2 regions of the Ruegeria sp. BHSB172 genome follow, and region 2 is predicted to be linked to the other one. Evidence: riboswitches for the same ligand, from Rfam matches in the RefSeq annotation. Region 2 holds a riboswitch; the other holds the start of a gene.
The links. Region 2 has a riboswitch for cobalamin ahead of AC2FM3_RS07890 (hypothetical protein). Riboswitches for the same ligand answer to the same signal wherever they lie in the genome.

Region 1 (4,452 bases), on a different contig from region 2:
CGATCCTGAGCCATGCGCGCAAAGAGGCCGACCTTGTGGGCGTGGGTAAGCGCGCCGGGCGGCCCTCGCCCAAGCAGGACCACGTCAGCCGCCTACTGGTGGAGTACGCCCAGACCGGCCAACGAATCGTGCGGCTGAAATCGGGCGATGGCGGCCTGTTCGGGCGGCTCGAAGAGGAACTGGTAGCCCTGCGCGCCGCCGGGATCGCATACGAGATCATTCCGGGCATCCCCTCGGCGATTGCCGCGGCCGCGGCGGCGGGCATCCCGCTGACCCGCCGGCTGACCGCGCGGCGGGTGCAATTCGTCACCGGCCACGATGTCAGCGGCAAGCTGCCCGAGGACCTGAACCTGCCCGCGCTGGCCGACCCGGGCGCGACGACGGTGGTGTTCATGGGCAAGCGCACCTTTCCCCTGCTGGCGCAGGCGCTGCACGCGCATGGGCTGCCGTTGGACACCCCTGCGCTGATGGCAGAATCGGTTTCGACGCCTCAGCAGTCGCTGCACCGGTCCACCGTCGGTGCACTGGCCGAGCGCCTAAACTCCGAGATCGGTACCGCGCCGGCGCTGATCCTCTATGGTCCGCTGGCGGAGAGCGACGATGATTGATCTGGTCTTGATCGGGATCGGCACCGGCAACCCCGATCATGTGACGCTTCAGGGCGCGCAGGCGATCCGCGCGGCCGATCTGATCCTGATCCCGCGTAAGGGCGTCAACAAGGCCGATCTGGCGGGGGTGCGCGAGGAAATCATCCGCAAGGTCACCGACACACCGCCCCAAATTGCCTATTTCGACATCCCCGAGCGCCGGTCACAGGACGGCTACCTGCGCGGCGTGGATGAATGGCACGACGCAATCGCCCTGCGCTGGCAGGAGGCGATGGCTCGGCACCCCGAGGCACGCACCGTCGCCCTGCTGATCTGGGGCGACCCGTCGCTCTATGACAGTTCGCTGCGAATCGCGGCGCGGCTGGACCCGCAGCCAAACACCACCGTGATCCCAGGCATCACGGCGCTGCAGGCGCTGACGGCGGCCCATGCCATGCCCATCAACGAGATCGGCGCGCCTTATCTGGTCACCACCGGCCGGCGCATCCGCGACGAGGGCTGGCCCAGAGACGCGCATACGGTTGCGGTGATGCTGGATGGCGCGTGTTCGTTCCAGACGCTGAACATGGCCGATTTTGACATCTGGTGGGGGGCTTACGTGGGTATGCCCGAGCAGATCCTGATCAAGGGTCCACTGGCCGATGTGGCCGACGAGATTCTGCGCACGCGCACCGAAGCCCGCGCCCGGCACGGGTGGATCATGGATATCTATGTCCTCAAAAAGCGCGGGATTTGACGCGAAAGGTCGCAAATGGCGATTGCGCCATAGCGGCATTCACGTCTAAATGGACGGGTCTGGTCCTGCCGGAGACATCCGGATGCTAAGAGGGAATTTGGTGCGGCCTGCGCGCAGGTCAAATCCAAAGCCGCCCCCGCGACTGTAAGCGGTGAGCCCTGTTCAACCAGCCACTCCCGATCCGTTCGGGGGGAAGGCGAACAGAGGCGCTGACCCGCAAGCCAGGAGACCTGCCAGGCGAACAATGAAACACCGGCCGTCGGGTGCGGCGGCACAGGAGGACAGAAAATGACGACACAAACGCAAACCGCATCAACGGTACGCGCCGGCATGCTTTCGGCAGTGTTCGCGGCGGCCTTGGGCCTGGGGATCATCACCGTGGCCGGTCACGTTCAGGCATCGGCGCTGCATGACGCCGCCCATGACGTGCGCCACGCAACCGGCTTCCCCTGCCACTAAACCAATGTTCAGCCGCATTCTGACCAGCGCGTTGTTCGCTGGTGCCGCAGCCGGGTTGATCGTCGCCCTGCTGCAGTTGCTATTCGTGCAGCCCGTGTTGCTGCACGCTGAACTCTATGAATCCGGGGAGTTGGTGCATTTCGGGGCCGAGGCCGTGTCGGCCCATCCCGAGCTGCCGGGCATGTTCTCGGACCTGACCCGCGACGGGCTGAGCGTGGTGTTCACCATGCTGACCTATACCGGCTATGCGCTGGTTTTGGTCGCCCTGATGTCGCTGGCCGAGGCGCTGGGCCACCCGGTTGACGGGCGCACGGGCGTGTTGTGGGGCCTGGCCGGTTTCATCGCCTTTCATCTGGCGCCGGGTTTCACCCTGGCCCCTGAGGTTCCGGGCGTAGCCGCAGCCGATGTGTTCGCGCGGCAAATCTGGTGGTGGGCAACCGTCGCGGCTGCCGTGGTGGCGCTGTGGCTGATCGCCTTTGGTGGCAACATCGTCAGCTATCTGGTCGCGGCCGTGCTTCTGATGGCCCCGCACCTGATCGGCGCGCCGGAACCCGACGTGTTCACCGGGCCGGTTCCGACCGAGATCGGGGCCCTGTTCGCCGCGCGCGCCTTCGGCGTGGGTCTTGCGGCCTGGGTGCTGCTGGGTGCTTTTGCCGGGTATTTCTGGCAAAGCGAGGGCAAGCGCGTCGAAGCCGCGGCCTGATCCCCGAAATCCCACGATCCGCCGGCGACCAACTGGCGGATCATCTGCTTTTCAAGGAAACAAGATGACACGCTCGCTTGCACTATTTGCGATCGGTCTGGTCTTTGGCGGGGGCGCCGGGTTCGTGCTGGCCGCAGCCAACGGCGTCACCTTCGACGGTCACGACCATACCGACCCCGCTCAACACGGCGGCCATCACGTCGAGGCCACGGCCCATGATCACAGCACCGCCATCAACCTGCCCGCCGGACCGGATGCGCCGGGGCTGGAGATCGCCGTCACCCCTGACCCGATGGCGGGTTGGAACCTGCATGTGGTGCCAAAGAACTTCCACTTCTCTCCGGAGAACGCCTCATTGGCGGACAGGCCTGACGAAGGCCATGCGCATGTCTATGTGAACGGCGTCAAGCTAGCGCGGCTTTATGGCGACTGGATGCACCTTCCGGACCTGCCCAAGGGCGAAGCCACCATTGAGGTCTCGCTGAACGCCAACAGCCACAGCCCGCTCGCCGTGGATGGGGTGCCTGTCAGCGCCTCGGTCACGGTTCAGGTGGACTGAAGCGCAGGGATCCGCGCCCGCAGACACAAGCGAAGCCGCCCGCACGGCCGGGCGTCCTCGATCCAGCCATTCGGGCTGTTCAGAATGGTCCGGCAGGTCGCCGCAATATCATCGGCATCGGCAACCGGATCGATCCCCGAAAACACGTAAGACGCCAAGCTTTCCCCCTGAATCGCCACCACGGTCGGTTCATTGCAGCCACTGAAACAGGCGTGCTCGGCGATCGCGACCTGCCCGTCCAGTCCCGCAGCGCGCAGGGCTTCCAATACGGCCTGTCGCTCGGCCGGCTGGTCGCGCTCGCCCGCGCAGCTGCTGCAGATCAAAACACGCATGCCCCTCGCCTGCCTTTTCCGTTTCACACTGTCGCTTGTGCGGGTTTCGCAACCCCGGCGCAAGCCCGCCACCCACGATATTGTGACTGTACGCGCCCGTGATTTCGGCAAGACTCGAGCCAACCACGACTTGGAGAGCCCGCGATGAAACATCTTGTGTTTTTCCTCGGCCTGCTGGCGCTTCCCGCGCTGGCGGCCGATATCGAACCCCGGCCGGGTTGGGCCGTCCACCCGTCGGCCAAGGCCCATGACGCGCTGGTGGCCGACACGATCGCAGCGGTCAAGGCAAACGGGATGGCCGTGGTCACCCAGGCCGGGCCGACCAAGGCCGCCGCCGCGCGCGGCATCACCATTCCGGGCAACCGGGTCATCGGCGTCTTCAACAACGACTATGCGGTGCGGGTTCTGGAACAATCGGTGCCCGCGATGATCGAGGCGCCGATCCGCCTCTATGTCACGGAAAACGAGGACGGAACCGCTACGCTGTCCTACAAGACGCCCAGCCTGGTCTTTACCCCTTACACCGATGGCACCGGCGCCCTGACCGCGATCGCCGCAGAGTTGGACGCCAAGTTCGCCGCCATCGCCGAGATGGCTGTCAATTAGTCACACTGACGTGATGCGGCTTGCGCCGGCCCGGAACCTCCGCAATCTGCTGCGCAACGGAACTTACGGAGCTTGTTCGATGCAGGACCTGTCCCCCCGCGCTGCGGACCTTCTGGCGCAACGGCTGTACGAGGCCGGGTGCCGCCACGCCTTCGGCATGCCCGGAGGCGAGGTGTTGACACTGGTCGATGCACTGGAACAGGCCGGGATCACCTTTCACCTGACCAAGCACGAAAACTCCGCTGGTTTCATGGCCGAGGCGGTGCACCACCGCGACGGCGCGCCAGCGATTCTGGTGGCGACTCTGGGGCCGGGGGCAATGAACGGCATCAATGTCGTGGCCAACGCGCTGCAGGATCGGGTGCCGATGATCGTGCTGACCGGCTGCGTCGATGCCGACGAGGCGCTGACCTATACCCATCAGGTCATGGATCACGCGCAGGTCTATC
Region 2 (4,452 bases):
TTCGGTGGGCGTGAATTCGATCCGTCCCGGCTGGTACGAGACGAGGCGGACGCCGTTTTCGACCTCGACCAGCAGTTTTACGTCGCGGTTGGCGCGGATCAGTTCGACCACATGCTCGAAAGTTGGATAACGCGCCAGCGCGGTCTGCACATCCTGGGCCAACGCCGCCGTCGGCGCGCCGCCCACGCCACGCGGGGCTGGCGCATGGGCCGAGGCCGTCGCGGTCACGGGCGGGACGCTGTTTCCGGCGACCGGAACGCCGCCCCCCGGCCCGCCGACGGGCGGCGGAGGGCTGTCCTGAAGGCGCTTGATCAACTCTTCCGGGCTGGGCAGATCGGCCACATGGGTCAGACGGATCACCGCCATTTCCGCGGCCATCATGGCGTTGGGGGCGGCCGAGACTTCCTCGAGCGCCTTCAGCAGCATCTGCCACATCCGGGTCAGCACCCGCATCGGCAACGCCTCGGCCATCTGCTGTCCGCGGGTGCGCTCATCGGGTGAGACGGTCGGATCTTCTGCCGCGTCAGGGGTGATCTTCACCACCGAGACCCAATGGGTGATTTCGGCCAGATCGCGCAGCACTGCCAGCGGGTCGGCGCCCTCGGCATATTGCGCACCCAGTTCGGTCAGGGCCCCGGCCGCATCGCCACGCAGGATCATGTCCATCAGGTCAAGAACGCGGCCCCGGTCGGCCAGCCCCAGCATCGCGCGCACCTGGTCGGCGGTGGTTTCGCCGGCGCCATGGCTGATCGCCTGATCCAGCAGCGAGGTCGCATCCCGGGCCGAGCCTTCGGCGGCGCGGGTGATCAAGGCCAGCGCGTCATCCGAGATTTCCGCGCCCTCGGCGGTGGCGATCTTGCGCAGCAGGCCGATCATCACCTCGGGCTCGATCCGACGCAGGTCGAACCGTTGGCAGCGCGACAGCACGGTGACCGGAACCTTGCGGATCTCGGTCGTGGCAAAGATGAACTTCACATGCTCGGGTGGCTCTTCCAGCGTTTTCAGCAGCGCGTTGAAGGCGCTGGTCGACAGCATGTGGACTTCGTCGATGATATAGATCTTGTACCGCGCGCTGGCGGCGCGATAGCGCACGCTGTCGATGATCTCGCGGATGTCGTTCACGCCGGTGCGGCTGGCGGCGTCCATTTCCAGCACGTCCACATGGCGACCTTCCATGATGGCCACGCAATGCTCGCACTGGCCGCAGGGTTCGGTCGTTGGTCCGCCATTGCCGTCGGGGCCGATACAGTTCATGCCCTTGGCGATGATCCGGGCCGTGGTTGTCTTGCCGGTGCCACGGATGCCGGTCATGATGAAGGCCTGCGCGATCCGGTCCGCCTCGAACGCGTTTTTCAGCGTGCGCACCATGGCATCCTGACCGACCAGGTCGGCAAAGGTTTCCGGGCGGTATTTTCGGGCGAGAACCTGATAGGCGGGGCTGGACTGTGTGGTCATGTCTGCTCTGACGGATTCGTACTGACGATGCAGGGTAGAGTTCCCGGTGCCCCGCGTCCACAGCGCCGGTGCAGGTTTTTCGCTTTGGCGGTGGCGCTGGTTGGGCCATACTGGACCAATAGTTTTCAGTGATGCGTTTCCCGAGGGGTGGTTTCGATGTCCAATCTGGTTGTTCATGCCCTGCAGGTCGGGGGCGGTTCGCTTGCCCTGACCTCGATACCCGGCGGAGGCGGCGACTACCGCGGCGACCTGGACCTGATCGGGGGCTGGGCGCCGGGTCTTGTGATCTCGATGACGACCCTGGCCGAGATGGTCGCCGTGGGGGCGGGAGATTTCGGATCGGACATCCAAGGGCGTGCTAGCCGCTGGGCGCATATGCCGGTCGCCGATTTTTCGGCGCCGGGGGATGAATTTGACGGCCAGTGGCCGCCAGTCAGCGCCGCCGCCCGCCATGCGCTGAGCGGCGGCGGGCGAGTTCTGGTGCATTGCCGGGGGGGCTGTGGACGATCCGGCATGGCCGTTCTGCGCCTGATGATCGAATGTGGCGAAGCCCCGGAACCGGCGCTCAAACGCCTGCGGGCCGTTCGCCCCTGCGCCGTGGAAACCGAGGCGCAGTTGCTTTGGGCCGTGGCGCCGGCTCGGGTTGCTACCCCGGACTGACCGTCAGATGACTGCCGGCAAGGCGTGTTCCGCCGGGGTGGTGGGATCCAGCGCGACCGCCTGCAGCATCGCGCAGGGTGACGTGTCCAGCCCCTGCGCGGGGCAGGCATCGGCCTGATCATTGAACATCAGGTCGGCATAGGCGTCCAGGCTTTGCGTATCTGCCCCTGCGCGTGCGCCGCAATACACCCGGATCAGGTCGGCGCGAGCGTCAAAGCGGGCCATGCAGCCCGGCGTGCAATGGGTCAGTTCGCTGCTGCCTTCCACCCGGAAATCGGGCGAGGTTGCCGCGTCGGCCGCCGCGACCGCCTGCGCGACCGACCGGGCCAGATGCGCCAGCGCTGGGCAGGTCCTGCCCGTGCGTTGGCAGACGGTTGCGGAAAATTCGTGCGTGTTGGTCTTCCAGATCATGATGCGCCCTCCGCGCGCTGGGCGGGGCGGACCGGGGCGGACAGCCGATTTCACGGCCAGACCCTGCCCGGACACCCCGTCCGAGTTTCGGTTTCACGTTTGATGGCAGGTCTCCTGACTTGCGGGTCGTTGCTTTGCCGACCTTCCCAACCTTGCGGTCAGTGGTATCTCGGCATCGCTCTCCGCCTACAGTTGCGGGGGCAGTCCCGGCATTGGCCCGTTCCGATTGTCCCGGGGGGCCGCACCGTGTTCCCTTTTCATCCCGGCTGAAGGCGCGGGAACCATCACCCAATCGCTAGCGGTCAGGGTCGGGCCGAGTCAAGCCGCATTCATTCGCGCGGCTGGAACCGGTCCCACGGGACATGCTCGGGCAACCGGCGCAGCACATTCGAATCCCGACGCGCGCGCGCCAGTTGCCAACCGCCCTGCATCATGATGAACAGGGTGTCGGCCGCCATGTCAGGATGCGCGACGCCGAACCGTTCCGCGTGGCCGCGCACCTCGTCGATCCAGCTTTCGTAAAGCCGGTCGGCATGGTCGCGGAAGGCCCGGTTGTCGGGGCTTTCGAACAGGGTGGCGGCGATCGGGCAGGTCTCCCATTGCGGCGAGGTGTCGAACATTTTCGCGATCTTGTGGCAAAGGGTGGTGACTCCTGCGCGGAAATCCTGCGCGTCGTTGAACGCCGCCGCGATCATGTCGCGCATCCCGTCCGAAGCCCAGCTGGCCGCAGCGAGGGCAAGATCCTGCTTTCCCTTTGGAAAATGGTGGTACAGCGAGCCTTTGGGCGCCCGGGCCTCGGTCAGGATCTCGGTCAGGCCGACACCGTTGTAGCCCGAGCGCTGGAACAGCCGGGCGGCGGTCTGGGTCAGGCGATCGCGGGTGTTTTGCGGACGTCGGGTCATCTTGCACGCATCTTGACAGGGCTGGACCGATCGGTCCAGATGAAATTATTAGACCAATCGGTCCAGAGCGCTTGGAGGCATGGATGTTGGATTCGCAGCAGACCGTGAAAGTCGAGGATTTCGAGTTTTCAACGAGCGAGGTAAACCTTTCGGCGCGGCTCTATGCACCGATGGCCATGCCGGAAATCGCGGTCGTACTGAACGGGGCAACCGGCGTGCCGCGGGACTACTACCAGCATTTCGCGCGGTGGCTGGCCGCTGAACGGGGCATGGCCTGCCTGACCTATGACTATCGCGATTTCGGGACATCTCTGAAACGGCGCCTGAAAGACTCGGATGCCACGATGGCCGATTGGGCGCTGAAGGACATGCCGGCGGCGCAGGCCGAGATGCGGCGGCGCTATCCCGATGCCAAGCTTTGGGTCATCGGTCATTCGGTTGGCGGGATGCTGGGGCCGCTTCAGCCCGGGATCGACCGGATCGAGCGGATGATCTGCGTGTGTTCGGGGCTGGTGACCCTGGCCGATCATCCCTGGCCCTACAAAGGGTTGGCGAGCCTGTTCTGGTATGGTCATGTGCCGCCTCTGGTGCGTCTGCTGGGCTATCTGCCGGGGCGGATGCTTGGGTTCGGGTCCGACCTGCCATCCGGGGTCTATTGGCAGTGGCGGAAGTGGTGTACGTCACCCGACAGCTATCTGCCGGAACTGGGCGACACGCTTCCGCCGGCCGATTGGGGCCGAATGACGACCCCGGTGGACGTCATCGCCCTGGAGGATGATCAGACGGTTCCGCCGCCGGCGGTCTGGCGGCTGGCCGAGCTGTACGGGCCTGCGGCGCGGCGCCATCTATTGGCCCCGGCCGCCTTCGGCCTGCGCGAGGTCGGCCATATCGGCGCCTTCGCTCGGCGCAGCCGCGCAATCTGGCCGCGGCTGGTTGCCTGACGACCAGTCCGGCGGTCCTGCATCAGGGAATGATCGGAAAACAGTGTGCCGTGACGGCATCAAGTGAGAGGTTGGACAGCGAC

Region 1: it holds a riboswitch for cobalamin, as region 2 does, so the genes downstream of both, AC2FM3_RS06930 (CbtB domain-containing protein) here and AC2FM3_RS07890 (hypothetical protein) in region 2, are expected to answer to the same signal.

What each region holds. Positions count from the first base shown of each region.
Region 1 is NZ_JBXWRZ010000009.1:22,216-26,667, reverse strand. It holds gene cobA (uroporphyrinogen-III C-methyltransferase) at 1-608, shown strand, start outside; gene cobF (precorrin-6A synthase (deacetylating)) at 601-1,344, shown strand; cobalamin riboswitch at 1,388-1,596, shown strand; gene AC2FM3_RS06930 (CbtB domain-containing protein) at 1,633-1,803, shown strand; gene AC2FM3_RS06925 (CbtA family protein) at 1,808-2,506, shown strand; gene AC2FM3_RS06920 (hypothetical protein) at 2,571-3,065, shown strand; gene AC2FM3_RS06915 (DUF1636 family protein) at 3,053-3,397, opposite strand; gene AC2FM3_RS06910 (DUF302 domain-containing protein) at 3,542-4,003, shown strand; gene AC2FM3_RS06905 (thiamine pyrophosphate-binding protein) at 4,083-4,452, shown strand, end outside.
Region 2 is NZ_JBXWRZ010000010.1:84,681-89,132, forward strand. It holds gene AC2FM3_RS07880 (DNA polymerase III subunit gamma/tau) at 1-1,455, opposite strand, end outside; gene AC2FM3_RS07885 (protein-tyrosine phosphatase family protein) at 1,612-2,115, shown strand; gene AC2FM3_RS07890 (hypothetical protein) at 2,119-2,526, opposite strand; cobalamin riboswitch at 2,614-2,827, opposite strand; gene AC2FM3_RS07895 (TetR/AcrR family transcriptional regulator) at 2,856-3,428, opposite strand; gene AC2FM3_RS07900 (alpha/beta hydrolase family protein) at 3,512-4,369, shown strand; RNA gene ffs (signal recognition particle sRNA small type) at 4,432-4,452, opposite strand, start outside.